DNA from 4 places in the Virgibacillus salinus genome. Region 1 is predicted to be linked to each of the others. Evidence: riboswitches for the same ligand, from Rfam matches in the RefSeq annotation. Region 1 holds a riboswitch; each other region holds the start of a gene.
The links. A riboswitch is a leader RNA that binds a small molecule or an ion and turns the genes downstream of it on or off. The one in region 1 is predicted to bind S-adenosylmethionine.
Positions count from the first base shown of each region.

Region 2: another riboswitch for S-adenosylmethionine. It lies ahead of BLS02_RS02480 (PLP-dependent aspartate aminotransferase family protein); the one in region 1 lies ahead of BLS02_RS06295 (methionine ABC transporter ATP-binding protein).
Region 3: another riboswitch for S-adenosylmethionine. It lies ahead of BLS02_RS04085 (methionine ABC transporter ATP-binding protein); the one in region 1 lies ahead of BLS02_RS06295 (methionine ABC transporter ATP-binding protein).
Region 4: another riboswitch for S-adenosylmethionine. It lies ahead of BLS02_RS13230 (homocysteine S-methyltransferase family protein); the one in region 1 lies ahead of BLS02_RS06295 (methionine ABC transporter ATP-binding protein).

Region 1 is NZ_FNKD01000001.1:1,335,777-1,343,287, reverse strand. It holds gene BLS02_RS06320 (cysteine desulfurase) at 1-1,013, opposite strand, end outside; gene sufD (Fe-S cluster assembly protein SufD) at 1,013-2,323, opposite strand; gene sufC (Fe-S cluster assembly ATPase SufC) at 2,341-3,126, opposite strand; gene BLS02_RS18925 (YuzK family famiily protein) at 3,425-3,595, opposite strand; gene BLS02_RS06305 (MetQ/NlpA family ABC transporter substrate-binding protein) at 3,807-4,631, opposite strand; gene BLS02_RS06300 (methionine ABC transporter permease) at 4,646-5,314, opposite strand; gene BLS02_RS06295 (methionine ABC transporter ATP-binding protein) at 5,304-6,335, opposite strand; SAM riboswitch class I at 6,436-6,547, opposite strand; gene BLS02_RS06290 (thioredoxin family protein) at 6,616-6,930, opposite strand; gene BLS02_RS06285 (toprim domain-containing protein) at 6,941-7,294, opposite strand.
Region 2 is NZ_FNKD01000001.1:485,498-493,008, forward strand. It holds gene BLS02_RS02460 (helix-turn-helix transcriptional regulator) at 1-866, shown strand, start outside; gene BLS02_RS02465 (YpmS family protein) at 896-1,519, opposite strand; gene BLS02_RS02470 (SGNH/GDSL hydrolase family protein) at 1,532-2,419, opposite strand; gene BLS02_RS02475 (homoserine dehydrogenase) at 2,837-3,829, opposite strand; gene BLS02_RS02480 (PLP-dependent aspartate aminotransferase family protein) at 3,887-5,647, opposite strand; SAM riboswitch class I at 5,745-5,862, opposite strand; gene rarD (EamA family transporter RarD) at 6,148-7,050, opposite strand; gene megL (methionine gamma-lyase) at 7,276-7,511, shown strand, end outside.
Region 3 is NZ_FNKD01000001.1:846,996-854,506, reverse strand. It holds gene BLS02_RS04090 (methionine ABC transporter permease) at 1-526, opposite strand, end outside; gene BLS02_RS04085 (methionine ABC transporter ATP-binding protein) at 516-1,529, opposite strand; SAM riboswitch class I at 1,704-1,814, opposite strand; gene htpX (protease HtpX) at 2,034-2,948, shown strand; gene BLS02_RS04075 (hypothetical protein) at 3,213-3,632, shown strand; gene BLS02_RS04070 (ASCH domain-containing protein) at 3,696-4,037, opposite strand; gene BLS02_RS04065 (glycosyltransferase family 2 protein) at 4,254-5,246, shown strand; gene BLS02_RS04060 (GtrA family protein) at 5,275-5,568, shown strand; gene BLS02_RS04055 (YfhO family protein) at 5,581-7,511, shown strand, end outside.
Region 4 is NZ_FNKD01000003.1:236,921-244,431, forward strand. It holds gene BLS02_RS13220 (hypothetical protein) at 305-526, shown strand; gene BLS02_RS13225 (5-methyltetrahydropteroyltriglutamate--homocysteine S-methyltransferase) at 665-1,783, opposite strand; gene BLS02_RS13230 (homocysteine S-methyltransferase family protein) at 1,829-2,878, opposite strand; SAM riboswitch class I at 2,958-3,064, opposite strand; gene BLS02_RS13235 (3'-5' exonuclease) at 3,606-4,217, shown strand; gene BLS02_RS13240 (short chain dehydrogenase) at 4,245-4,844, shown strand; gene BLS02_RS13245 (YdbC family protein) at 4,857-5,075, shown strand; gene sppA (signal peptide peptidase SppA) at 5,233-6,231, shown strand; gene BLS02_RS13255 (RDD family protein) at 6,244-6,702, shown strand; gene BLS02_RS13260 (hypothetical protein) at 6,776-7,261, shown strand; gene BLS02_RS13265 (PTS sugar transporter subunit IIA) at 7,444-7,511, shown strand, end outside.

The DNA.
Region 1 (7,511 bases):
TCGTCTAAATTAAATGTAACTAATGCTGCACGTTTTTCAGGACCATATATAGTAATACCATCAATAGATCTTAAATTTTTGAGAGCATAATCAGCTAACTTTTGTTCATGTGCTGTTATATTCTCTAATCCAACATCATTCAAAAAGTCAATGGCTGCACCTAATCCGATTGCACCAGCAATGATAGGCGTTCCACCTTCAAACTTCCAAGGCAATTCTTTCCATGTTGAATCGTAGAGATTAACAAAGTCTATCATCTCTCCACCGAATTCGACTGGCTCCATATCTTCAAGAAGTTCTCTCTTACCAAACAATACCCCGATACCAGTTGGCCCACACATTTTATGACCAGAGAACGCATAAAAATCACAATCCAATTCCTTCACGTCAACTTTCATGTGTGGTGCACCCTGCGCACCATCAACTACAGTAACTGCACCATTTTGATGAGCAATTTGTGCAACTTCTTTAACCGGGTTAACAGTTCCAAGTACATTGGATACATGTGTAACAGCAACTACTTTTGTATTACCTGTTATTGTCTCACGTACATCGTCCAATGTAAACGTTCCATTAGGTTGTAATGGTATATATTTTAGTGTTGCACCTGTAGCTTTAGCTGCTTGTTGCCAAGGTATTATATTACTGTGATGTTCCATTGGAGTGATTACAATTTCATCTCCAGCTTTCAAATTGGCACGTGCATAACTGTAGGCAACTGTGTTGATTGATGTAGTTGTACCACGTGTGAAAATAACTTCTGCAGTACTATTTGCATTAATAAAGCGTCGTACCTTTTCACGAGCACCTTCATATTTGTCAGTAGCCCGTGTACCCAGTGTATGAACACCGCGATGCACATTGGAATTATCCTGTCGATAATAGGCATCAACGGCTTCTATCACCTGCAACGGTTTTTGCGATGTTGCAGATGAGTCTAAATATACTAAAGGATGTCCATTAACTTCCTGATCTAAAATAGGAAATTGCTGCCTTATGGCTTTTACATCCATTAGTATACCTTCCTTTCAATTACTTGTGTCAACTGTTCCTTAACTGAAGCAATTGGCAGCCTATTTACTACTGGAGCAAGGAAACCGTGAATGATTAAACGCTCTGCTTCTTTCTGTGTAATTCCACGGCTCATCAAATAGTATAATTGAAGCGGGTCAACACGACCAACAGACGCTGCGTGACCTGCTGTAACATCGTCTTCATCGATTAGAAGAATTGGGTTAGCATCACCACGTGCTTTTTCACTTAGCATCAAGACGCGTGATTCCTGTTCAGCATTTGATTTTGAAGCACCATGTTCAATTTTTCCAATACCATTAAATATAGATGTTGCACTGTCCTTCATAACACCATGTTGTAAAATATGTCCCTCAGATTCTTTACCAAAGTGAACAATGTTTGCTGTGAAGTTCTGTATTTGCTTTCCGCGACCAACTGAAACAGTTTTCGCATTTGATTCAGAATTGTCACCAACTAAATGTGTAACGTTTTCCGAAACAGTATTCCCATCATTCATTTGACCTAAAGCCCAGTCAATTTTTGCATCACGATATGCGACACCACGACGGTTAATATAAGAAGTTGTTCCAGCAGCAAAATTGTCAACCGCTCCAAACGAAACCTGCGCATTGTTATGCGCAATAACTTCCGTAACGATGTTTGCCACAGTTTCTTCTTCTTTATTTTGTGATACATAATTCTCAACATATGTTAAAGAACTATTATCATCAGCAACTACCAATACATGATTAAACATTGCCGCTTCAGGATCTTCCTGCCAAAAAATCACTTGCAATGGTTCTTCCAGCTGTACATTTTTAGGTACATATACGAATACGCCACCGTTCATCAATGCTGTATGAAGTGCGGTCAAACGATGTTCATCAACAGAAACAGCGTCCTTCATATAATAACGTTTAACCAAATCTTCATGCTCACGAAGTGCCGTAAAGATATCAGTAAATATAACGCCTTTACTTTTCAGTTCTTCATTTAACGAAGCATATGCAACCGTATGATTGCGCTGTATTACAAGGTTTTCCTGTTTATTTTCTTTATCAAGAAAATCCTGGATATCTGCTGGTAAATTATCTAATGACGAAATCTCCTCACCTTTAGCTGCATCATGTTTGAATTTACTGAAATTCCATCTGCCTATTTTCGTTTTATCAGGCTTAGGCATTTCCAGTGTATCAGCTTGTTCTAAAGCTTGAAGGCGTAATGATTTCATCCATTCCGGTTCATTATTATCTTGTGAAAACTGGCTGATATAATCTTTATCGTATGGTAGCTTTGTCTCAACAGTCATATTACCCCTCCTAACTTTTACGCTTTTTGCTCAAGAGATTCGTCTTCGATGCCTAGTTCTTCTTTGATCCAGTCATAACCTTCAGCTTCAAGACGTTTTGCTAGTTCAGGTCCACCTGATTTAACAACACGGCCTTGCATCATAACATGAACTTTATCTGGTGTGATGTAATTAAGTAAACGCTGATAGTGTGTAATAATTAAGCAACCAAAATTATCGTCTCGTAGTTTATTAATTCCTTTGGACACTACTTTTAATGCATCAATATCCAAACCTGAATCAATTTCATCTAAAATTGCAATTTCTGGTTTAATAAGCATTAATTGAAGAATTTCATTACGCTTTTTCTCACCGCCTGAGAAGCCTTCATTTAAATAACGCTGTGCCATGTTTTTGTCGATTTCAAGAAAGTCTAATGCATTATCCATTTCTTTAATAAACTTCATTAAAGAAATCTCATCGCCTTCTTCACGGCGAGCATTTATAGATGAACGAAGAAAATCAGATGTTGTTACACCACTAATTTCACTAGGATATTGCATTCCAAGGAAAAGACCTGCACGTGCGCGCTCATCTACTTCCATTTCCAATACGTCCTCACCGTCTAAGTATACATTTCCTTCAGTGATTTCGAATTTTGGATGACCCATGATAGCTGATGCAAGTGTTGATTTACCAGTACCATTTGGCCCCATTACTGCATGGAACTCGCCACCCTTTATCGTAAGGTTTACACCTTTTAATATTTGGTTACCTTCAATTGAAACATGAAGATTTTTAATTTCTAGTGTTGATCCTGCCATGTCGATACCTCCAATTACTATTTTGTGCTTATTTCTTTCAAATGGATATTACATCCATTCTCAATTTATTCTCATTATAATCTTAAAGCATTTCGAATTTATTATCAACTCATTCATACTAATAAAAACGTGTATTTCTAGCTGATTAAATATGTTTGGTTTTGAGAAAAATTGTGAATTTCTTCACTCTATTATATGCAATAACTGAGAATGTACTTTCTAATTTAATTTCTAATTATTATTTTTTTAAGAAAAAATGCTGGTACCCCACACTAGGATACCAGCACAATTAATATTATTAATTATGAATGTGACTATCAATTTCAGCTACCATATGTTTACATTGTTCATACTCTTGTTGTCGTCTTTTTTCAACAGCAATGCGATTTTCTAAATTTCTTTCATACTCCGCATAACACATCTTATGGGTTTGCTGCATTCCCTTTTCCATCTCTGGAGTATAACTCATCTTAATCCCACTATAAATAGTGAATCATCCTTTCGATTTGATTACAATATTAAGACTATCATAGGGACGATACCCAACACAAAGTGCATTTAAACGTTTAAAATCGTAATGAATAATATATGGAAGTGTTAAAAATGGATAGCAACTTTTACTTTAAACATAGAGCAAATTACTGCTGTTTACTATGAATTACTCAAAATTCGCTACAAAATTACTTAGCTTCTCCATCTACTGGAACTACTGCACCATCAAACTTTTCTAGAATAAAGTTCTGGATTTTCTCAGAGTGTAGTACATCAACTAATGTGTTTAATGATTCACTACCTTTATTTCCTGTTTTAACTGCAACAACATTTACATATGGCGATTCTTCACCTTCTAAAATCAAGGCGTCTTCCAATGGATTCAAGTCTGCTCCAATTGCATAATTGGTATTAATCGCCACTAAAGTGTTTTCTTCTGACTCATATAGTTCTGGTAAGAATGCTGCATCATAATCATAGGAGAATTTTAAATCTTTTGGGTTCTCTACAATATCTTCCGTAGTAGCCTCTACTTTGTCTACTTTTTCAGAAAGCTTAATAAGCCCTTCCTTTTCTAACAAGGATAGTACTCGTCCATGATCAGCGACAGATCGGCTCATAAGTACTTCAGTTCCTTTGGCAACTTCGTCAACACTGTTAATTGTTTTCGAATATATTCCAATTGGCTCAATGTGAATTCCACCAATATGTGTAAAATCATATCCAATATCTGCAATTTGCTTATTTAAATAAGGAATATGTTGGAAATAATTTGCGTCAAGTTCACCACTTGAAAGGTCTTCATTTGGTAAAACATAGTCAGTATACTCTTCAATCTTTAATGTTATTCCTTTTTCCTTAAGAATAGGCTTAGCTTTCTCTAATATTTGTGCGTGCGGAGTACTGGATGCCCCAACCTTAATAACATTATCATCTGAACTGGACTCATCACCGCCACAAGCTGCTAACGTTACTACAAAAAATATAGTTACAAATACCAAGATCTTTTTCATTTTATCTCTCTCCTTTATCTTTTATCTAATTTGTTAGTAATAAAATCCCCAATGAATTGAAAAATAAATACAATGATTACGATTAATACGGTACAAACAAACACGACATCAAACATACGTCGCTGGAATCCAAAAAAATATGCATAATTTCCTAAACCACCAGCCCCTATAACACCAGCCATTGCAGTATAGCCAATCAAGGCAATTGCAGTGACAGTAAGTCCTGATACAAGTGCTGGCATTGATTCTGGAAGTAATACACGAAAAATAATTGTGCGAGTCTTTGCACCCATAGATTTCGCTGCTTCAATCACTCCCTTATCAACTTCCTTCAATGCAATCTCTACAAGTCGACCATAAAATGGAGCCGCACCAATGATTAAAGCTGGTAATGCTGCATTTGGTCCCCGAATGGTTCCAATCAGAAAGTCAGTAAATGGGAACAAAAGTAATATTAAAATTATAAATGGAATCGCTCTAAATACGTTTACGATTGATGCCACGATTAAATTAAGAAGTTTATTCTGCCAAATACCCCCTTTCATCGTCAGATAAAGTAGTAACCCTAATAGTATTCCGAAAATAAATGTTCCAAATAATGAAAGGATGGTCATGTAAAAGGTTTCGTACGTGGCAACCCATAAATCTTCCATATTCAAATTTGGGAAAAGATTAGTTAGCATCGCGAACCACCTCCACTTCAACTGAGGTCTCATTTGTTATAAAGTCTATAGCTTTATTGATTTCACTCAACTCACCATCAGCCTGAACAAATAGTGTTCCATACGCACCACGCTGCGTTTGGGTGATCTTACCTTGCAGAATGTTAATATCAATTGCAAATCTCTTAGCAACTTGACTAATTAATGCCTGGTTTGTTGTCTCACCAATGAAATGAAGCCGAATAAGCTTACCACTATCATAAGTATCAATTAAATGGGCAACTCCATCATCTTCATCATTGGTTCCCATAACCTGCTCAACGAATTTCTTTGTAACAGGCTTCTCAGGTCGTAAAAAAACATCCAGAACATCGCCTTGTTCAACGATTCTTCCTTCTTCCATTACTGCTACCTGATTACATATTTTGCGAATCACATGCATTTCATGAGTAATTAGAATAACTGTTAAACCAAGCTTTTTATTGATATCAACTAACAAATCTAATATCGAGTTGGTCGTTTCCGGATCAAGTGCTGAAGTTGCTTCATCACACAGCAATACTTTTGGATTATTTGCAAGTGACCTCGCTATCCCAACACGCTGCTTCTGCCCACCACTTAACTGAGAGGGATAAGCACTTTCTCTTCCTGCAAGTCCAACTAATTCGATTAATTCTTGAACACGTTCTTCACGTTCAATTTTTGATACGCCTGCAATCTCCAATGGAAATGCAATGTTATCTTTTACGGTCCGTGACCACAATAAATTAAAATGTTGAAAAATCATGCCTATTTCCTGACGTGCCACTCGAAGTTGTTTTGAATTTAATGCAGTAATTTCCTGCTGATCAATGACGATTTTCCCACCAGTAGGTTCTTCCAGCCGATTGAGCAATCGTACAAATGTACTTTTACCCGCACCACTGTAGCCAATGACACCAAAAATCTCACCTTCATTTATATCAAGGGTTAAATCATCCACTGCTGTAATGTTGCTTTTATTTGATTTAAAAATTTTATTTAAACCCTCTATTGAAATCACAAGTATTCCTCCTTTGCCATCCACTATTATGTCCTACTTAATAAGAAAAACGCCTTTCTGTAAGAGAACAGAAAGACGTAATATATGTAGTCTTTACGTTCCCTTATCTGTCAAAGCAGCTGCTTTGCAGGAGTTGGCACCTTTCAAATAAAAAAACATTTGAGGTTGCCGCGGTTTCATAGGGCCAGCCCCTCCACCGCTCAAGATAAGAGATATAAACTATTTAATTAAAATTCGATAATCCAGATAATAGCACGCATATTATCATGTGTCAATAAAATTATTTATCTGAAAATAAAGCTGGTTCGTAGTCCATTAAGTAGCTATATATATTGGCAATTGATTTAAATGCGTAAATTTTTTCCTTGATCTCGTTACCATCCTTAATTAAAAGACATGGTACACTTTCAATTTGATTATCCTGCATAAACTCCGGGTGCAGCGAGGCATTCATGTCATAAAAAATATCCTGTTTATGAACCGATTCAATCTTATCAAGCATTGATTTTGCCAACGCGCATGTACCACAAAATGGTGTATAAATATATAATAAATAATGATCTTGTTCTAATTGTTCCTCATTAATCTGTTGCAATACTACCACCCTAAATCAAGAATATGGGATTAACCTCGATTCGTTTGCCTACCAATGCCGTTGCAAGAATATTTTCAGGGGTTGTTGCTACTTCACGAAACTCACTGCTCACATAAATGTGTTCAGCATGCGGAAGCTCACGCGTTAACTGTTTGCGCAGTTTTATCCCTGAACTATCCTCATCAACTAAAATAAAAACATCCCTATTATCCAAATCATACGTTTCCAAAAGCTCGTCAAATCGTTCAACACCGAGTGTCCCATTCGTGCAAATTACTTCAACATCATCTGTTATCACCCGTTTGACCTGCTTTTTATCAGTTAGTCCCTCAACAATGATAACTTTTTCTACGTCATTTGTCATCATTACATGCACTCCTTACATTAAATTAACTGAATGCATTAATCATATATTTTACTACTTTTTTCAACCCACATCCAATAATTAATATTATTGCATTACGAATTATTCATATTAGATAGTTTATGCTTAAACCGAATTATTAAGTATGAATATAGATTTTTTAAAAGATATAAAGTGCGACACAACACCAAGAGCCTACTACGCAAAGGACGTGCGA
Region 2 (7,511 bases), 850 kb from region 1:
GTGATGTTACCTTTGATAACCGAACGATAAAGCGTGATCTTGAAGCTTTGGATGATATGGACTTTGAAATTGTCCAAAATAAAGGCAAATTCGGTAAAATATTATTTAGCCATCAAACGAGATTATTTGAAACGTATCAGCTGCGACTGATTATTGATGCTATTTTATCGGCACGTTTTATTACAACAAATGAGAAAGAGAAATTGATCCAGAAAGTAAAGGAACTGACTAGTAAACATATTGCAAAAACCTTGCCAGAGCCAATTTTGTTTGATCAGTCAGCCAATATTGACTATGAACTGGTCAAGATTAATATTGACTGTGTCCATCGAGCAATTTCGGAGGATAAAGTTCTTACATATCAATATGGAAAATTTAATGTAAAGAAGGAATTCGAGTATCATCGTAATGGGGATTTCTATCATGTAGAGCCATATGCACTAATTTGGCAAAATGACTACTATTACCTAATTGGGCGATTTCAGGATACAAATGAATTAAGGCATTATCGATTGGATCGAATCCGCCATATTGAGGTAAGCGAAAAGCACTTTACCAAATGTGAATTCAATCTTCAGGAGTACGTGAATCAAAGCTTTCATATGTTCGCTGGAGAAGAAATGTGGATGAAAATAAGATTCCATAACAGCATGGTTAATGTAGTTTTGGATCGCTTTGGGCAAGAGGCGGATATTAAGGAAATGGATGAAGATCACTTTATGCTGACAACCAAAGTCAAGCTATCGGATGGGTTAATAAATTGGATTCTCACATGGGGAAACAAGGCAAAAGTTCTATCTCCAGACCACCTTGTTGAGAGAATGAAAGACAAAATTATTCAAATGAGTGAGGTTTATCAAGATTAAAAATCGGGACTAGTCTCCCGATTTTTCTATTATTCTTCCATTTCAATCCCTAGTGATTTGTAAGGAACTTTAATTTTAAATGCTAGATTGTTTGCTTCTAAGTCAATATGCTCTACACTAACTTGGAAATTACTTCTGATCTCCATATCTGTTACTGCAAGATAAATTTCCTCTTCTTTTGGATCAACTGCAACCCACTTTGGCATTGGCAAGTACTTTTTCATGTATTCCATTATTTTCTGATTAGGCAGTTCCAGTAATCCAATAGAGATGGATTTCTGTTTCAAAATCACGTCGCCATTTTCCTGAACAAAGGGTTCGAAATGAACAGAGAGTGGGACAGTAGATGAGAATACGGGAAGTTCACCGATCAAGTGAACATCCTCATCCAATGACACTTCATAATGGTGGTTAGTACCTTTCAAAAGCTTATCGGTATATGCATTTACTAACTCATTTAAGTTCTTTTTTGTCGTACGAACGATGAATTCTGAACTTTGCTGCGTTTCATACTCCTCATTAGAAGGTGTTTTTGTGTCGGAAACTGGCCAAAAAATAAGAGCAGCAATACATATAAAAATGACAATGTTCAAACCTAGTAAAATCAAAAAAAATCGTTTCCATCTATTTTTTGACTTTTTATGTTCCGCCATTCCACTTACCTCCTAGTCTGTTATATGTTCTAATACTCGTTTGGCAATCCGTTGATATCCCAGATGGTTAGGATGAAAATTATCATCTGCGATTAAATTTTTATCTGTATCCTCAAATAGATCAACTGTAGGTATAAATGTCGCATTCTCATATTGTTCTGTGACATTTTTACCTGTGTTGTTCCAATTTTCAACAATCATACCAAGTTCTTCGAGATCTTTAAAATATTTTTCAAAGGGATTATAGAAACCTAATAGATATATATCAGCGTCTGAGTTTAGGTCTTTGATTCTTTCAAAAATAATTTTTAACCGTTCTTTGTATGCGATCCGTTCTTGGGAAAAATCCTTAATCGTCAAGTCGGAAAAGTTTTCTTTGACGACTTGCATAATATCATTTGCGCCTATTGTAATCAATACGATATCTGCTTCTTTGACCGATTGTGCTATTTCGGGCTGTTCAAGCCGTTTTAATAGCTGGCTTGAGCGGTTCCCACGTTTTCCATAGTTTTCAAATGTTACCAATTGATTATCTTTATTAATGGTATTATCCAGAATACCAATATAACCACCATCAACTACTTTATCGCCGACACCTTGTGTTAATGAGTCTCCAATGGCTGCAACATGCGCTTCTTTATTTGTGAAAAAGTCAATTGTACCTTGAAGTGCACCACTTATTATTTCTCTGAATTTAGTGATTGGTTCTTTTGTTTCTTCTTCTGGCTGTTCATCTTCCGTTTCTATTTCTTTGTCTGGTTCAGTTTCCTGCTGTGTCTCTTCCTGTGAATTATTATCTGCTGATTCATTTAAATTTGGTTCAGGTTGATATAAAAAGATAATAATAGCTAAACCTATAATCAGTATACCCAAAATAATAAAAATGTATCTTCTTTTCATGAATCTCACACCTATACTGAAATATTCTACCTATATATTGAAATGATATTTTATCTTAGTACATATCACGTTTTATTACTATATATGTACCCATTATAATTGGTAAGTATCAATATTTCATATTTCGATTGTATTACATTTTAATCTAATAAGAGATAATTCCCTTTACCTTCTATACTTAAACTAAAAAAATCGCCTTCAGTAGAAGACGAATTTTTCTAGCGCTTAAGAAAGTATAAATTCTTTCATACTGCGTGTGTTCAACTGTGGCTTAACGATAAGCCATGTTATAAAAAAAACATCTAGCTTCAGCGCTCGTGAATTTCCTTCACTTCCTTACGATAAAAGATGAAGGATGTTCGACTAAAACCACCACATCCTGTGGCAACGTCGATCCACCCACAATGAGGGGAGCAGCTAAACGGGCGCTCCAGCTATTGCAGCTTGCTCTTTTTTAAACAAAATACAAAAATCCTCAATCATTGCACTCGCGGTAGGAAATGATCCTGCTCCTGGCCCCGCGAACGTTAAGTCACCAACTATATCTCCTTTAATATGAATAGCATTGTTTACGCCTTCAACAGCATATAATGGGTGTTCTTTGGAAACTGCTTCTGGTTCAACGCTTGCAGTAAGGTTCCCTGTAGCATCATAACCTATCTTTGCAATATGCTTAACTCGTTTACCTTCCGTTTGTAACCCTTGAAGGGAGTCCTCGGTAATATCACGTATTCCTATTCTTTTAACATATTTTAAATCAGGTTGTTTTTCAAAAATAAGGTCACTAAGAATCATTAGCTTATAATATGCATCAAAACCTTCAATGTCATTTTCTGGATCTGCTTCGGCATACCCCCAGTTTTGTGCCTCATCCAAAGCAGTGGAGAATGTTATGTTCTTTTCCCGCATTGCTGATAGGATAAAGTTGGTAGTACCATTTAAAATTGCTTGCACATATTGGATCTGATTTGCTTTTAAAAGTTGTTGGATAGTCTGGATAATCGGTATGCCACCGGCTGTAGTTGCGTCATATCCAATTTGAACATTATATTGGGTGGCAAGTCTTTTCAACTCTTCACCGTGGATTGCGAACATTTCCTTATTAGAAGTGATGACGTGTTTTTTTGCTTGGATACATCTTTTCAGCAATGAAAAAGCTGGTTCTTTTCCAACAATTGCTTCAAAGACAACATCGATCTCAGGGTTATTTAAAACAGTATTAACATCTGTTGTAATGTTTGTCTTGGCTGAAATTTTCTGATGTTTGTCAGGATTCTCAATAATAATTGTTGAAATGTTGATGGGAGATCCGACTAGTTTTTCGAGCCGTTGACGGTGAATGTGCAGTGTTTGGTAGACACCGCAGCCAACTGTTCCAAGTCCGATTAACGCAATATTTATCGGTTTCATTTGTTAATCCCTCCCTCATCTAAAAATGATAACCGTAGATCCTTCGTTTTTTTACACTTAAGCTTCTACTAGCACACTTCCAGAGCCGTTTTCTCGAATGCGAATCGCTTCATGGTAAATGTTTTTATCTGTAATAACAGAAATTCCAGCAGCTTTTGCATGGTTTACTGTTTCATCTGTATCTTTTGGATTTTCAACCCAAATAATTTTACCGTCCTTATTAATAAATTGCTCGATAGTTTCTGGTGGAAGAATTCTGTCATAGGACAGAATGGCATCAATTTCAAGTGGCACATCATCTAACTGTTCATATGTTTGCACATTTAATATTTCTTTTGAAGAAGTACTTAATGGAACAATTTGAAATCCTAACTGCTGTAATTGTTTCGTACTTTTATAAAATGAATTAGTTTGATCATCCAATCCGCTAACCGCAACTACCTTTTGGCGAATACCACCGTCTTTACGGTCAAATGGTGAAGATAAGAGCCACTTGACTGCATCTTCTTCTGTTGCTTGAAATGTTTTTGCTTCACCGGTTGCATTAGCGATTGCCTGGTCTAAATCAACTAATATATCATTGGTTGATTCGAGTCCAATAGAAAGTCTCACTAACTCTTCCGTAACACCGCTTTTAACCAGGTCTTCTTCACCTAATTGTTGGTGTGTAGTTGACGCTGGGTGGATGATTAACGACTTCGCATCACCGACGTTGGCAACATGTGACCAGAGTGTAACACCATCAATCAATTTCCGGCCTGCGTCACGGCCACCCTTTATTCCAAACGTTATAATCGATCCATAGCCATTCTGTAAATATTTATTGGCTAACTCGTGTGATGGATGATCCTGTAACCCAGGAAAATTAACCCATTCAACTGCAGGATGTTTTTGTAAATATGCTGCAACTTCTTCGGCGTTTTTGTTATGGCGCTCAACACGTAAGTGCAATGTTTCCAGTCCTTGTAAAAACAGGAATGCATTCTGTGGACTTAGGCAGGCACCTATATCGCGCAGCAGCTGCACGCGCAGTTTGGTTGCGAACGCTGCCGGCCCAATATCGACGTAGCGAAGTCCGTTGTAACTCTCGTCGGGTTCAGTAAAGACTGGGAATTTACCGTTCCCCCAATTGAACCTACCGCCATCAACGACAACGCCGCCGATAGTTGTACCATGACCGCCGATCCACTTAGTAGCTGAATGTACAACAATATCCGCTCCCCATGTCAGTGGCTTCGTATTGTATGGAGTCGCAAATGTATTGTCAATGATTAATGGAACCCCGTTGTCATGAGCAATTCCTGCAATTTTTTCAACGTCCAGCACATTTAGACTTGGATTTGTGATAATCTCTCCGAAAATAGCTTTCGTTTTTTCGGTAATTGCAGTAGTAATAGTCTCTGGATCTGTTCCATCAACAAATTTAACGTCGATTCCGTATCGAGGGAGAGTGTTAGCAAACAGGTTATACGTCCCACCGTATAGATTACTGTCAGCAACGATCTCATCACCACTGCTTGCAAGATTTAAAATGGCCAATGTAATGGCTGACATCCCGGATGAAGTTGCAACTGCGGCTACGCCATCTTCCAGTAATGCGATTCGCTGTTCGAATGCATCAACTGTCGGATTCATGATTCGTGTATAAATATTACCTGGTTCTTGTAGCCCGAAAAGATTTTGTGCATGTTCGGTGTCCCGAAAAACGTAGGAAGTAGTTTGATAGATGGGTACCGCACGTGATCCGGTTGTTGGATCTGGTTCCTGACCTCCGTGAAGTAACTGTGTTTCCTGATTGTGCAAATGAAAATTTGACATGATAAATTCCTCCTTTAGATTTTACTGTTTTCTGGAGGGAGAGGAGATAATAAAAAGCCCTCTTCCTAAGAAGAGGGCGTAATATGTAACGATCCTCCCCTTATCTTCCAGATCATACTTGACCTGTAGGATTTAGCACCTTACTAAGCATTAGTTAAGCTTTTAAGGTTGCCGGGTTTCACAGGGCCTATTCCCTCCACCACTCTCGATAAGAGATGTAACTTTATTGGCAGTTAAGAAAGTATAAATCCTTTCTTGCTGCATAATTGCAACTAAGGCTTGGCGATAAGCCAAGTTTTCTAAAGTTATTGAACATTATATACGCAGGAATGATTGTACGTCAAGTGAATTCTGAAAATTGATTTAATTTTGGCTGATTTAAGTTTGTTGCCGAATAAAAAATTGACAGCTACGCAAGACTCCGGAAGCAAGGAACGAGCTGAGGAGGCTTGCTGCTTGCCCGCGGAAAGCGAGTATATTTTCACTGCGTCATTAAGAGCCTAATTTTTCTCCCTAAGCCGACCTGAACTACGATGTGCAGATGACATGTATATAAATAGTGCTATCCAGATTAATGCGAACGATATAAAATGCGCCAGTGAAAAAGTCTCCTGATAAACAAACACACCTAGAACTAGCATGATAGTTGGTGCGATATATTGAAGGAATCCTACCATTGATAATGGGATTCGTTTCGCGCCGCTTGCAAACAATAATAGTGGAATCGCTGTAACGACACCAGCGCCAAACAGTAATAACCCAAAACTGGAGAACATTGGATCAGATGCCAATGAACTGCCAGGGATAGATAGTAAATAAATAAGAGCAATAGGAGTTACAATCATTGTCTCGATAGTTAGACCGAACATTGCACTAACATCTACAGTTTTTTTTAGCAATCCGTAAATTGCAAAACTGAATGCTAACAATAGTGATACCCACGGAAAGACACCATAACTGATTGTCAAATTAATAACACCAACTGCAGCAAGTAGAAATGATAGCATCTGGCCACGTGTTAATGTTTCTTTTAGCACAATCATTCCTAATAAAATACTTACAAGCGGGTTTATGTAATAACCGAGGCTTGCCTGAATTACATGTTCATTGTTAACCGCCCATATAAAGGTAAGCCAATTGATGCTAATGGCAACTGATGCGAATGTAATTCCAGTCAATTTTTTTCTATCGTTTAAAATAATTCTGCATTCCTTTAGGAAAAGCTTCCATTTTTGGACAACTAGAACCACAATAATCATAAAAATAAATGACCATAATATACGATGTGCTAATATTTCATCAGGTGGAACCTGGTCTATCAGCTTCCAATACGCGGGAAGAAATCCCCATAATAAATAGGCGCCTGCTGCATATATAATTCCAATCTTATTTTCTTGATTCATTTTGAAGACCCCGTTTCTAGGATATATCCAGATTCAAGTGAACACTATCGAATCATGCGATATGCATACTACTAATCTAAGTAAGCTAATTCTAGATTTTCTTTCTGAAAAAAGCAATAACTCTGCTTTTAACATTTCTTCAGAAAACGCTTTCAAAAAGTTGGTAAATACAATATGATAGTAGTATATGAGATTATAAGATTGTTTATCTGGGGGGACTTACTAATGGCAAAAAAACATAAACACTTTGAAACATCGGTTATTCATGAAGGGTACGATTCCAAAGACATGCTTGGTAGTCTTGCAACACCTTTGTTTCAGACATCAACATACACGTTCGAAACAGCAGAGCAAGGAGAACGACGATTTGCAGGTGAGGAAGAGGGTTATATCTATTCCAGGTTAGGAAATCCCACAGTAAGTGTATTAGAAGAACGGATTGCAGCTTTGGAGAGCGGCGA
Region 3 (7,511 bases), 490 kb from region 1:
TACCTCCACCGCCAATCGTACCTGCCATCGCTGAAAATCCGATTAAACTAATCGTTGTTATCGTCAGTCCACTTATGATCCCTGGCTTTATCTCAGGTAAAATAATATCCTTAATAATCATCCATGGTGACGCACCGACAGAAATGGCCGCTTCTATAACCCCTTTATCAATTTCCCTGGCTGCTGATTCTACTATTCTTGCAAAAAAAGGAATAGCTGCAACTGACAAGGGTACTGCTGCTGCAGTAGGACCAATTGTCGTACCTAAAAGACTGTTCGTTAACGGTAATAGGAAAACAAGCAGAATGATAAACGGAATTGACCGAACAAGATTGGTAATCACCCCTGCAACGCTTTTCACAAGTTTATTTTCCAAAAAGAACCCTTTGTCCGTTACATATAAAATTATTCCAAGTGGAAGACCGATTACAATAGCAACCAATAATGCTACTCCAACCATATAAAGTGTTTGAAAGAAAGCAGTATTCAGTTCCGGTAAGATTTCAATCAAGCGACTAAATTCCATTTTGAATCACCTCCACCTGTTTCACCCTATCCTCTAAATAAGCGATAGCTTTTTCAATTTCATCCTTATCACCATTTAACTCCATAATAAAAATACCAAGTGGAGCATCCTGTATGTATTCAACTTTCCCATGTAAAATATTCGCACTAACTCGAAAGCCCTGCATCATATCGGATACGATTGCTTCCTCAGCAAGCTTTCCGCGAAATTGAAGCTTAACCAATGTACCTTTGCATGATTCAAGCAATTTTTCAGGCAAAGAAAATTGCAATACTGTTTCAATAAAGTTCTTCGTTAACTCCTCCTTTGGATCAGAGAAGATATCATAAACAGGTCCTTCTTCAATAATTCGCCCATCCTGCATCACAGCACACCGTTGACAAATTTCCTTGACAACCTCCATCTCATGGGTAATGACAACAATTGTGATACCAAGCTCTTTATTAATTTTTTTCAATAAAGCTAAAATAGATTTGGTGGTACTTGGATCGAGCGACGATGTTGCCTCGTCACAAAGCAATACTTTAGGATTATTCGCAAGCGCCCTGGCTATACTGACACGTTGCTTCTGACCACCGCTTAACTGTGATGGATAATGATTAATCTTGTCAGATAAACCAACCAGTTCCAATAATTCTACCACCCTATCTTTTCGGGCAACCTTATCAATTCCAGCAGCCTTTAACGCGAACGAAACATTTTCAAAAACCGTTTTAGAAGCAACTAAATGAAATCCTTGAAAAATCATCCCAATCGATTGTCTTGCTGTTCGCAAAGCTTTTGGAGGTAAGGTTAACAAATTCACACCATCAACGAGGACTGCTCCTGAAGTCGGCCGTTCCAAAATGTTCATGCATCGAAGCAACGTGCTTTTACCTGCGCCACTATAGCCGACAATTCCATATACCTCCCCTTTGCTCACATTTAGAGATACGTCGTCTACACCCACAACCTTTTGATGCTTCGATTGGTATACCTTTTCTATCTCTTGAAGTTCTATCATCACCTAACCTCCTTTAGATTAGAAAACTTGGCATTTGTTAAAAGAATTCTTTTGAAAGCTTATTTAGCTTTCTTAGAACCTCTGATAATTTTTGGGATGCAAGTCTTCCTTAATGGCGAATGCCTAAAAAACCCCCTCTTCCAAAATGAAAGAGGGGGTTGATTATGTATTCAATCCTTATCTCTCAGAATGGTAAACATCATTCTGCAGGAATTAGCACCACACCTTAAAGGTAGGTTGCTGTGACATCGTAGAGCCTGATCCCTCCGTCACTCTGGATAAGATATTTAATTTTTTTAATTAGTACGACTAATATTATATTTATTCCGTATTTTTGTCAACAGCAAATTTTTAACAATGCAACTTACTTCTCTACTGTAGTGAAATCATGGTAAACTAGAATCGTATATATTAGCAGTTAAAAAAATTACTGCATAAGTGCAACTAAGGCACTCGACATTAAAGCTTGGTGAATGCCAAGTCTTATAAAAATGGGGGAAATGAATGGGTAAACGAATATTACTTTTTATAATAACAAACATTCTAGTTTTAACGACGATTATAATCGCCTGGTCGCTAATTACAACTTATACAGGGATTAGCGGTTCGTTTGAAAATAGCAGTGGTTATTTGGGAATTGATTATGCATCACTAATGGTATTCAGCTTGCTGGTAGGTTTCATAGGATCGTTCTTCTCACTGGCAATATCACGCTGGATTGCCAAGAAAATGATGAAGGTCAAAGTGCTGGATCCGAATGGCCAATTATCAGCACATGAACGCGCTGTAGTTGAAAAGGTTCATCGACTTTCTCGTGCAGCTGGATTAGTTCATATGCCTGAGGTTGGAATTTACCAATCTGGCGAAGTCAATGCATTTGCGACAGGCCCTACCAAGAAACGATCGCTTGTTGCTGTTTCAGCTGGTCTATTGAACAACTTGGACGATAAAGCGGTTGAAGGTGTCATTGCCCATGAGGTAGCCCACGTATCTAACGGCGACATGGTAACCATGACATTATTACAGGGAATTGTTAACACGTTTGTAGTCTTCTTCTCAAGGATTGCAGCAATTATTGCGTCACGATTTGTGCGCGAAGAAATGCAATTTGTCGTCCGTTTCGCGGCGATTATTGTTTTCCAAATCTTATTCTCAATTCTTGGAAGTATCGTCGTAAGTGCTTACTCAAGACACCGAGAATATCATGCTGACCGTGGAGGCGCAGATTTAGCTGGTCGGGATAAAATGGCCCATGCGCTGCGTTCATTGAAAAATAACGTTGGCCGAGCTAGTGTGAATGATCGTACCGATGATTCAGCAGTTCAGACAATGAAGATAAATGGAAAAAGCGGTCTAATCTCACTCTTCTCATCTCACCCGGATATCGATGAGAGAATTAAACGATTAGAACAGCGCTAACTTTTAACGGGTATTTAGGATAAACAATAAATCGCTTATGAATTAGGGGTACAAACCACACGTGGATTTGTACCCCTTTTTAATTGGCTTCAGTTATTTTAACATTGCGATTAAACTCAAGACGCATTATGTTTAAACTATTCGCAACGAACGCTAAATGCAGGTGGATCCCCGGCTCCTATTTATATAGTTATTAGATCCAGAAATTAATGAATAACCCAGCAAATTATGGGAAAAGTAGAAAAAACAAGGAGGTATAACACTATGAAGAAGTTTCTGCTTTTCATTGGTATTGTTCCAATTACAAGTCTAATGTTAGTTGGATTTAACAACGCGGAACAGCATTCCGATGTACGCGGAATGCATGAGCTTAGTAATAAGGAAGACATTTTAAGAGGTACCAGTGAAGTGATTACCACTACAGAAGAATTAAAAGAGTTAACAGAATCTGATGAAAATAATAGTACTGAAATTAATCAACTCGGGGAAGAAATCGAAAAAAGGTGGGACCGGATCGAAAAGAAAGTCGAAATGGATTACCCAGAAGATTACACACATATCGAGGAGAGTCTGTACCCGTTAATTGCAATGGCTAATAGAGAAATACCCAACAAAAAACAACTTCATGATTTGTCCAAAGAAACACTAGAAAAGCTAGAGAACTTTAAGAAGAAGATTAATTAAGTCTAGCGGGACGGAGGGGACAGGTTCATCGTCCCGCTGACGGAGTATGCCCCCTCCATCCCCCTACTCAGCTAATTCGTACTCATGAGCCCAAACTTTCATTTCGGGTTCCCATTTCATTCCAGGATGTATGGATAAAATGGCGTTCTTATATCCGTCCGCATTTTGGTAGCCTTCCTGCATTGCATCTTTATCTGTTATTTCGCCAAGTTTTTGTTCATAGACATTCGTTACAATACACTTCTGACCTTTAAGTGTCATGACCTCACCAATATCTGCATAACGTCCATTTCGGCGGGTTGCAGTTTTTTTGCCGTTAATTACCTTATCTATATCTGCTTCAATTGTAACCAGTTTATCAATCGCACACGTTTTTGGTGGTAAAGCGTTATTCTGTTCTGCCATTACGTAACCTCTCCTTTGTTTATCTAATTCAATTATATACGTTGAGAGATTACAAGGCTAATATTAATTTCAGGACGGCGAGACAAAGGAATAGGTTCCTCATCCCAACACCACTGGGACGGTGTTCCTGTCCCCTCCGTCCCCCTCAAATAATAAATATTCAAATGTTGTTCATACTAAGCTGTAAAATGCTACACAATAAAAGCAGGTGCATCTATGAATTCCCAACTTATTTCAATTATCATTCCATCTTATAATGAAGCAAGTAACATTGAGCCTCTTTATCAGGCAATTGCTAATGAGTTTTCCGGCATCAATTATGAATATGAACTTCTTTTTATCAATGATGGAAGTACAGATGACACGCTAAATCGTATCAAACAGCTGGAATCAATCGACCCAAATGTGAAGTATATCGCTTTCACAAGAAACTTTGGCAAAGAAGTAGCACTCCTTGCAGGCTTTCAGCATGTTAAAGGGGAAGCTGTAATTGTCATGGACGCTGATTTACAGCACCCCTGTTCCTTAATTAAACCATTCATTCAAGGATATGAGGAAGGATTCCATCAAGTCATCGCCCAGCGCAATCGAAAGGGAGACAGTCGAATACGGTCATACCTTTCCTCTCTCTATTACTGTATTGCTAACAAAGTAGTAGATGTTGAACTTAAGGATGGTGCTGGAGACTTCAGGCTATTAAGCAGAAATGCAGTCGAAGCACTTCTGCTTTTAAATGAAGGTAACCGTTTTTCAAAAGGCTTGTTTTCCTGGATAGGCTTAAATCAAAAAACAATTTTTTATGAAAATATAGCCCGGCAAAACGGAAAGCCTAAATGGTCACTCTCCAAGTTATTGAATTATGGTATTGACGGGGTTATTTCTTTTAACAACAGGCCACTAAGAATTTGTTTTTATACTGGCGCTCTTATTTTACTCCTGTCTCTCATTTATATTTTTGTCAACCTGCTTTTTATTATGACTAATGGTATTACTGAACCCGGGTACTTCACCATTATCTCTGCCGTTCTATTTCTGGGAGGTGTTCAATTACTCTGTCTTGGTGTGATTGGCGAGTACATTGGAAGGATTTATTATGAAACAAAAAAACGCCCCCATTATTTAATACAGGAAACAAATATTTTAAAAGGAGAACATCGTGAACGTAATCAGGCTAGAATTTATAAGATTTATAATAGTGGGGATCATTAATACCTTAATTTATTATGGGATTTATTTGATGTTTAATGTAATGCTGGAAATTAACTATATGGCTTCTCACATTATTGGGTTTGCGATTAGTTTAATTGTTTCCTTTTTTCTTAGTTCCTACTTCACATTTCAAGTAAAGCCGTCTTTAAAAAAATTCCTGCAATTCCCGCTGACACAGCTTTTTAATATCAGCATTTCATCCGTACTAATTTATTTATTTGTTGAGTATTTATTTATTGATAGCACGATTGCTCCGATCGTTTCCCTATTTATCACCGTTCCTTTCACATTTTTGATTACGGGAAAAATTCTAAAGAAATAACGGAGAATACATATGCAAAAAAAACGCAGTCTAATTTTTCTTATAATCTGTAGCCTTGTCGTTGCTATGCTGGGACATCTATTTTTTATAACAGAATGGTTTCAGGATAGATATATGGTAGGGCCGAATGATGGCTTACAGCAAATGGTTACATTTAAAAAGCTTTTGTATGAGCAATATTCCACTGGAAACTTCTTTTATTCCTATCAATTTGGTTTAGGTGGCGGTACGTACAGTCAATTGGCGTTTTACTTTTCAACGTCATTTATGTTTATGTTAACGGCAGCTTTCGTTTACTTATTACAATCTGTACAGTTAATTGGCCCCGCCGATACATTATTTTGGGCGAATGCAGCTGTATTTGTCAGCATCGTCCGGCTGGCGATTATTATTGTTATAACAACATATGTATTTCGCTATATGAAATGCAACTGGATGCCTGCATTTACCGGGGCTGCTATCTATGGATTATCCGCCATCTATTTTCGCCATGTAACTTATTGGGAGTTTTTTGCGGATGCAATGCTGTGGGTCCCATTACTTGTATTTGCTGTGGAAAAAATCATTCGTGAAGCACAAGGTGGCTGGTTCATTGTTGCTGTCGCAGTCACTCTCTTTAACAATTTTTACTTTGCGTATGTTAACTTAATCTTTATCCTGATTTACATCATGCTTCGTTGGAAAATTCAGTTGGTCGAGAATGAAACGAACCGACTGAGGCAATTAAAAATGTACTTTGTCAGCGGGATCCTCGGTCTAGGAATCAGTGCGATTTCTTTTGTTCCTGCTGTTTATGGCTATTTGAATAATCATCGACCACCATATAGCCAGCAAGTTCCTTTATTTAATTGGGATAACATTTTATTTAACAGCCGATTCGTGATTATCCCTGCCCTTTTTTTGATTTTACTTTTCGTATTTTCCTTGTATAAAAATCGGACCTTTCGACTGTTTGCAGCGTTGAGTATAATATTTATACTTCTTCACTTCACTCCAATCGTAGCCAGTGCATTTAATGGATTTTCTGCACCTCAATATCGTTGGGAATACCTGCTTTCCTTTACAATAGGTGGTTGTGTAGCTTTCGGCTTAAAATATATAGATGAAATTAGCAAAAAAAAATTGACAATTGCAAGCATTATCGTAACTATTGCTTATCTTTTTACTGTTTTTTTTGATAAAAATATAAGCATCACTTCTTATCTAAGTTTTGCAGTATTAACTATGGTCCTTATCACGATATTTTTACTTTTCATGTTTATATGGGGGAAAGATCGAGTACGTCTCATACTGTTGTACACCGGACTTTTAATCATTCCTATTGTTTTTGCAAATGTTTTCCAATACGGGCTTTCCGTGCCGGGAAAAGTAGATGAAGTATCAAAAAATCATTTGCGAAGTGAGGATTATAATGGAGAAGAACAGCGGCAAATTATTCAGCAGATTAAAGACCGCGATAATAATCCTTTCTATCGGATTGATTGGAAAGTTGGATCCTTCAATAATACACCTATTGTACAAAATTTTAATGGAATGAGTGTTTATGGAAGTATATTGAATAAGCATTTACTCTACTTTTACCTGTATGATCTAAACATTGACATGGGGCGGGAAAGTGTTAGCCGATATGCAACCCTCGGAAACCGTGCTAACTTGTATAGCCTGCTTCAAGGAAAATACATGATCATAGAGAAGGACAATAACAGCCCTATTCCATATGGATTCAACAAAATAATTGAATCAGAAAACTACATTGTATTTCAAAACAATAATATATTGCCATTTGCACGCACTGCCAAAATGCTTTTCTCGGAACAAGAAATGAAACATACTTCAGTATTGGCAAGAGAATATGCCATGCTGGAAGGCGCAATTGTACCGAATAAAAACAACACTGCTGCAATTCCAAAAGAGCAGAATATAATTGATACAGCAACTCTTGA
Region 4 (7,511 bases), on a different contig from region 1:
ATGAAAACAGATAATCTAATAATGCTAAATGTCTCTACTATGCATTACTCATGGGGGTTATTGTTGCTTTAGATGGCACAGTAAGAGTTGTTACCAAATCCGGCGGTGTTAAGCTATATGCCTTTTGTGATATTTATCGGTTTAATAGGTTCAAAGATCCAAAAGTAAAGGAGTTAACATCGTATGTAATGGAAGTAAATGAATAGCGAAAAAAATTTTATAAAAAAGTCTCCCTTTTTATGACTTTTTCTGTTAGTATATGCTAAGTGGAATTTGACGCAATCAAAAATGGGGGGACAGAGTGATGAGAAATACGTTAATTACAATTATTTGGATTACTGGCATTTATTGTTTTTGTCATATTTTATTTGATTTAAATACGAACCAATCATTAATATTGTTAGGTAAGGATATGCAGATTACGATTAGTCTATTAACTAAGGTAATTGAGTTACTATTTTTGGTTAGTCTGTTCATCTATACATTTAAGTACACGGAGAAAAGTCCAGCAAAAAATTGTCAGTAGATTAAAAGAAGCTTGCAGAGAAATCGTATTCTCTGCAAGCTTCTTTATTTAGCAGTTAAGAAAGTATAACTACTTTCTTACTGCATAAGTGCAACTATGGCATTCACCAAAAGGTTTGGCGAATGCCAAGTTTTCTAATTACTTGTTAGAAATGCCCCAAACCTCTTCAGTCAGGTCAACAATATATTTCAGTTTATTCCATTGTTGCTCTTCCGTTAATTTATTGCCATGATGTGTTGAAGCAAAGCCGCACTGTGGGCTTAAAGATAGTTGTTCGAGTGGCACATATTGTGATGCTTCTTTAATACGTGCTTTAATTGTTTCTTTGTCTTCAAGTTCTCCGTTCTTCGATGTTATAAGACCTAATACGACTTGTGCACCGCCGTTTGGAATATGTTCAAGTGGTTTGAAATCCCCTGAGCGATCGTCATCATATTCCAGGAAGAAGCCGTCTACTTTTTCTTTTGCCAATAATGTAGGAGCGATAAGAGCATAGCTTCCTTCAAATGCCCAGGTAGACTGGTAGTTTCCTCGGCATAAGTGTGTTGTTACAATTAAGTCCTCAGGCTTATTCTTTAAAGCGCCATTAACTACTCGTAACGCCAGGTCAATTAAATCTTCTCTTGAATATTTTCCCTCATTAAATGGGATATCTGGAGCGGATAGTCCAGCGATGTATACATCATCTAATTGCAAGTACCGTACACCAGCATCGTAAAATGCTTTGATTGCATCCTGGTAGGTTTTAATAATATCACTTGCATAGTCTTCGATGTTTGGATAGATATCTGTATTGTGAATGCCGGCGTTAAATAGCTGGTTAGGACTAGGAATAGCTTGCTTTACGAGTGCCCGGCCATCAACAATATCGTTTAAATCAGTGAAATCTTTTAGGAATGGATGGTCAGGGTTAAATGAAATCTTTCCAGTATTCCGTACGTCATATTTCTCTGTTTCCAATCCCTCGAATTGATATCCTTGCTCAGGTACATATCCTTCAATTCCGTTTAGATGCTCCAGAAAGTCCAAGTGAAACCATGTACGGCGAAACTCCCCATCTGTAACAACTTCTAAGCCAAGTTCAATTTGCTTATCAACCACACGCTTGATTTCTTTTGTCTCGACCTCGCGTAATTGTTCTGCTGTAAGTTTGCCTTCCTTGTAATCTAGTCTTGCTTTGTGTAAATTATCCGGGCGTAGTAAACTTCCAACGTGCTCTGCTCTGAATGGTGGTGCTTTTGTTAACGATACTGACATATATATTCCTTCTTTCTGTTTTTAGTTTTGTAGAATTGTATTTTTTTAAGCTTTTAACCGGTAGCTCTGATTATGTTCTTGAAGTGTTTTGTCTGTCCCAAACAAGAAATGCTTCTCCATGTCTGGGGAATATTTTGAGTTTACTGTTTTAACTCCAACAGCTTCAGCTACTGAACGCAGCATTGCTGGTGATGCTCCGCAACATAGGCCGATATAATTTATCCCGATGTCGTTTGCCTCTTTTGCCCAGGCTGCCAGTTCGTATCGGTTATGGTAAAGCGGATCAAGCGCAGTCGGAAAAGTTGTTTCTAAAGGCAGATGGCAGCTGCATCCTCCATCCGGTAAATTAAAGAATGTCGGGTTTTCCTCTGAAGTACGGTATGGGATAGGGAGTCCACCCACATAGCCATCTACATTGTTACGTATGTCAGCAAGGTAAGGTTGCATCGTTTCAGGACCACGGAAACAATTCATGCCCACAACCAGTGCGCCACTTTCAGAAAGTATTTTACAGGATTCTTCAACAGTGTAGCCATCCCTCAATACATTCTCTCCCATTAGTCCAAACGTGATGACTGCTGGTAAATCCTGTTTCAGAATTTCTTCCAGGGCTATTTGTGCCTCTTCATGGTAATAGAACGTTTCCCCATTAATGAAATCGACGCCCTCTTCCTTACACCATTTTATCATTTCGGCAAAAATACCTCTGACCTTAGTCTTGGATTCAGGGTCTTCGGGATCGAAAATATTAGTATTTGAGATATTTCCAGCCACCAACGCTTCTTCGCTGGGATGTTCTTTAGCAACCTCTTTTGCTAAGCGAACCGCATTTCGGTTTAATGGTTCTAATAGATCTTCTTTGCCAATAATGCGCATTTTTTCCCTGTGTGCATTATACGTAAAGGCTAATACAACGTCTGAGCCTGCGTACATATAATCCCTATATGCCTGTTTCAGTGCTTCGGGGTTATCAAGTGCAACCTCTGGAACAAATGATCCTGCTTGCAAATACCCTCTACGTTCTAATTCAAATAAATACCCTTCACCAACAATAACAGTTCCATCTTTTAAACGTTCTTCTAAACTGCGCTTCAATCGTTTTCCTCCTCTTAAATAAAATAAAAAAACCCACTTCTGAAAATAGAAGAGGGTTTGAAACCGTTAAGTATCACTCTCCTTATCTTCAAGCTTTAAGCATTTCAGCTTCTGGAATTAGCACAGTATTTAAAATCTGTTGCTGAGGTTTCAATGGGCCAGTCCCTCCACCTCTCTGGATAAGAAAATTATTCAATTTTGTATTATTGAATACAATACAACTCTTGCAAATGAATGTCAAGAATATTTTTAGCATTTGAAACACTTTGATTTACTAAACAAGCTTAAGCCACTGATTTGCCGGATCCTCATTCCGCTATTCACCCTTTTTACCCATTTTTTTCATTGATATTGGGTAAATAACGGAACGAGGATCCGTTTCAAACCTTACAGAGCGGATTTTTACCCATTTAGCGGAACCACGATCCGCTCCATTACTTTGAGATTCACATTCCGATCCTCTCGCCACTCATTTTTGCTATTGTGTCATTAATATTCATCATAACAGCGTTAAACTTTCTTGCTTTAATTAAACTATACTGCTTAATTAGGTGTAATCGTTCGGGCGAACAGCATCGGAAGTGGATTAGATAGCCCGGAATCAGCAGAATTCGCCTGGGAACCAGCGAAGATAAACACCATCAAAATTTAAATCCTTTTTCAGGGTTGTTTGAACGAGGGATATGTTAAAATTACGTTAGAGTATTGTTGTAGAGGAGGCCAATCCATGAATGTCGTATCCATTGACTTTGAGACGGCGAATGAAAAGAGAAACAGTCCATGTGCTATTGGTGTTGTTGTCGCCAATGAAAATGGAATTGTTGATGAATTTTATAGTTTAATAAATCCAATGATGCATTTCAGTTCGTTTAATACGCGTATTCATGGGATACGAGAGGAAGATGTGGCAGATGCGCCGACGTTCTCAGAATTGTGGCCGACACTTAATGATTATTTATCTCATAACATAGTTATTGCACATAACGCCAGTTTTGATATGAGTGTGATTCGAAATACATTGGACTACTTTAACCTTACATATCCTGAAATGGATTATCTTTGTACGGTGAATATTTCTAAAAGAGTTTGGCCCGAGTTAGAGAATCATAAGTTAAATACGGTAGCTGGTTATCACGGTATTTCCTTCGAGCATCACCATGCACTTGAGGATGCTAGGGTTGCTGCCAAAATTTTAATGAAGGCTTTTGAGACATACGAGACGGATGAGATGGATATATTTCTAAAGAGGTGCAGTATTTCGAAAGGGAGAATTTATGAACGGGGATATTTTCCGCCGAAAGTGAAGCGGGCGAAACGGAGTAGAAAGCTTTATTTCTAAAAAATATCAAGGGGAGTTGGATTGCATATGAGGATACTTGTTGTAGGTGCAGCTGGGACAATTGGCAAAGAGATTGTAAGAGAGTTAGGAGAGAATCACTCAATAATTCGCGCTGGACGAAATGGGGCAGATGTTTCTGTTGATATTACTTCCGAGGATAGCATCAGAGAAATGTATAAACAAATTGGTAAAGTAGAAGCTGTAGTCAATGCATCTGGTGGTGCGAATTTTAAAGCTGTTTCTGAATTAACACCGGAACTAAATGAAAAAGGAATTGAAAGTAAACTTAAAGGGCAAATAAATCTTGTCCTGCTAGGTATGGAATATGTAAATGACGGTGGCAGTTTCACGTTAACAACAGGTGTGATGATGGATGATCCGATTCCACTGGGTGCGTCTGCAGCAATGGCAAATGGTGGCGTCAAGGCATTCGTTAAAGCATCATCAATTGAAATGCCTAGAGGTATTCGCATAAATAGTGTAAGTCCTAATATTGTACAGGAGTCATGGGAAAAGCTTGGTAAATTCTTTGCAGGGTTTGATCCTGTTCCTGCAGGTCGTGTGGCTCGTGCTTTTGTTAAAAGTGTTGATGGTATGCAAACTGGTAATAACTATGAAGTCTATTAAGGAGGAATCAATGTGGCAGATCTTAAATATGAGATAATCGAAACAGTAGCTGTGCTATCAGAGTCGCCAAAAGGATGGACGAAAGAGCTTAACCTGGTAAGCTGGAATGGGCGTGATCCCAAATATGACCTTAGAGACTGGGCACCGGACAAAGAGAAAATGGGAAAAGGGGTTACATTGACTGAAGAGGAATTATATAAATTGAAAGCGGCATTATCTGAACTTGATTAACTTCACATAGAAATCGTGTATGGCGCTGGGTCCAAAGCAATTTTTGTGTTTTGGACTCGCTATTTTGTAACAAACGTACAAGTTTTCTGCATAAATGTTAACAATAATGTAAAATAGCGGTAATACATAAAACAGGAATGAATTGGAGGACATGAAATTGAATACAAAACGTTGGATTGCACTTGGTGTAGCGGTTGTTTTATTTGTCGTTTCACTAGGTTTTCAAGCTGTAACGAGTGTAGTAACAGCTGATTTTGAAAAAATGTTTAACTTCCCGGATTCATCGCAGAAATTTCAAGAAGAGGTTGTCGAGGAAGGATCAGGCAATAAGATTGCAGTACTTGAACTGGATGGAGTAATTCAAAATGCATCTACAGCATCCTTGCTTAATACAGGAGGATATAATCATGAGCGATTCCTGGAAATGCTTGAAGCAGCTGGGGAAGACTCAACTGTTAACGGCATTATTTTACGTGTAAATACACCTGGCGGGGGCGTTGTAGAAAGCGATGAAATACATGACAAGATTGTTAAGATAAAAGAAGAGCATGACAAGCCTGTATATGTATCAATGGGGAATACAGCAGCATCAGGGGGATATTATATCTCTGCTCCTGCCGATAAAATCGTTGCGCATTCTGCAACATTGACAGGTTCAATTGGTGTTATTATGGAGAGCTTTAATTTTGCGGAATTTGCGAATGAACATGGTATTAAATTTAATACGATTAAGAGTGGCGAGTTCAAGGATATTATGTCGCAGTCACGTCAAATGACCGATGAAGAACGAGAAATTTTGCAGACGATGATTGATAATTTATACGGAGATTTTGTGGATGTGATCGTGGAAGGCCGTGACATGTCAGAGTCGAAAGTCCGTGAGCTTGGCGATGGCCGTGTGTATACCGGAGAACAAGCTGCAAATAATGGTCTTGTTGATGAGCTTGGGTCTCTCACTGATACGATTGCCATTATGAAAGAAGATAATGGCTGGGATAATGCCAAAGTGATTGAATATAAAAAGGGTCTTGAAATTAACGAATTTTTAGGTGGTACATTACAAGGAATGTTTAAAGGACAAACAGAATTATTCGGTATCAAGGAATTGTTGCGTAAATCCAATGGACCACGTGCTATGTACTTGTATTCTAAATAAGGGGGTGCCGTCATGAGTGAAAATGAAGTGGAATATACTGAGAGTGTTGATTACAGATTTGCTGGGTTCTGGATGCGGTTTTGGGCATATCTAGCTGATTTGCTTATTGTATTTAGTATTAACGGCATCCTGCTTAGTCCATCTAAATTTATCAATGATGGGGCTGGAATTGATATTGGTTTCTGGACAATGGCTGGTATCGTTGGTGTGATTGTGTTGTATTTGTACTTTCTGCTAATGACTAAATATTTTGGTCAGACGTTAGGAAAAATGATATTTGGATTGCGCGTTATTCGAGAAGATGCTCATTCGCTCGAGTGGAAGGATCTTATTTTTAGAGAAGTAGTTGGTCGATTTATTCACCGTGTGTTTTTCTTTACCGGATTGTTATACTTGTTCGTTGCATTTAGTGGGGAAAAACAAGGTTTACATGACATGATTGGTAATACGCGGGTTGTGTTTGATAAATAATAATAGGTCCGGGTGCACTGGTGCCTGGACTTTTTGGCATAAAGCTAAGTTTTTTTAAAAATGGAGGGATTAAATGAATAGTGATGAAGGTTTGTTTCTTTTTCTTGCCGGATTTTTGTTTCTGATTCTCTTTTTACTAGTAGTTGCAATCGTTTTTCATATTCTAATGGCTATTGGATTATTTAAAATAGCTAAAAGGGAAGGCAAAAGTGACCTGGCGTGGATGGCATGGGTACCGATTGTTAATACATTTTTAATCACGCAGCTTGTTGAGGATGATGTGCATGAATCGCTGCGTGGTAAATTTACATTGGTTTATGGCGTAACAATGGCATGTGCATTTTTCCTATCCTGGTTCATTCCATTTGTAGGTCTTGCCTCAAACGTTCTATTAGTTTATGGATTTTACTTTATCATTAAAAGATATTCTAAAAATGAGACGCTTCACCTTGTATTGGTTATTGTCACATTTATGATTACGATGCCAATTCAATTCTTTTTATTTAGAAATAGAGAACGAATTGATAATCAGGATGAGATAATTTTTAAAAGTGAATGATTGATTTTTCCATTTGAATGATGATACGATAGATTTAGAAAAAATATATATGGATCACATGTTACTGATGCGATTAGGCATGGTGGTGTTATGAGAAGGGCATAGGTTCTTCTCTAAACCGCCATGTCTTTTTTAGTTTCAGTAACTTTTGCACATACTTACCTTAAAGGAGGAATGTTGTTATGTTTAAAAATCTTTTTAAAAAGGAAAGCTCAATCACGAAAATATATGCACCAATTAATGGCGAGAT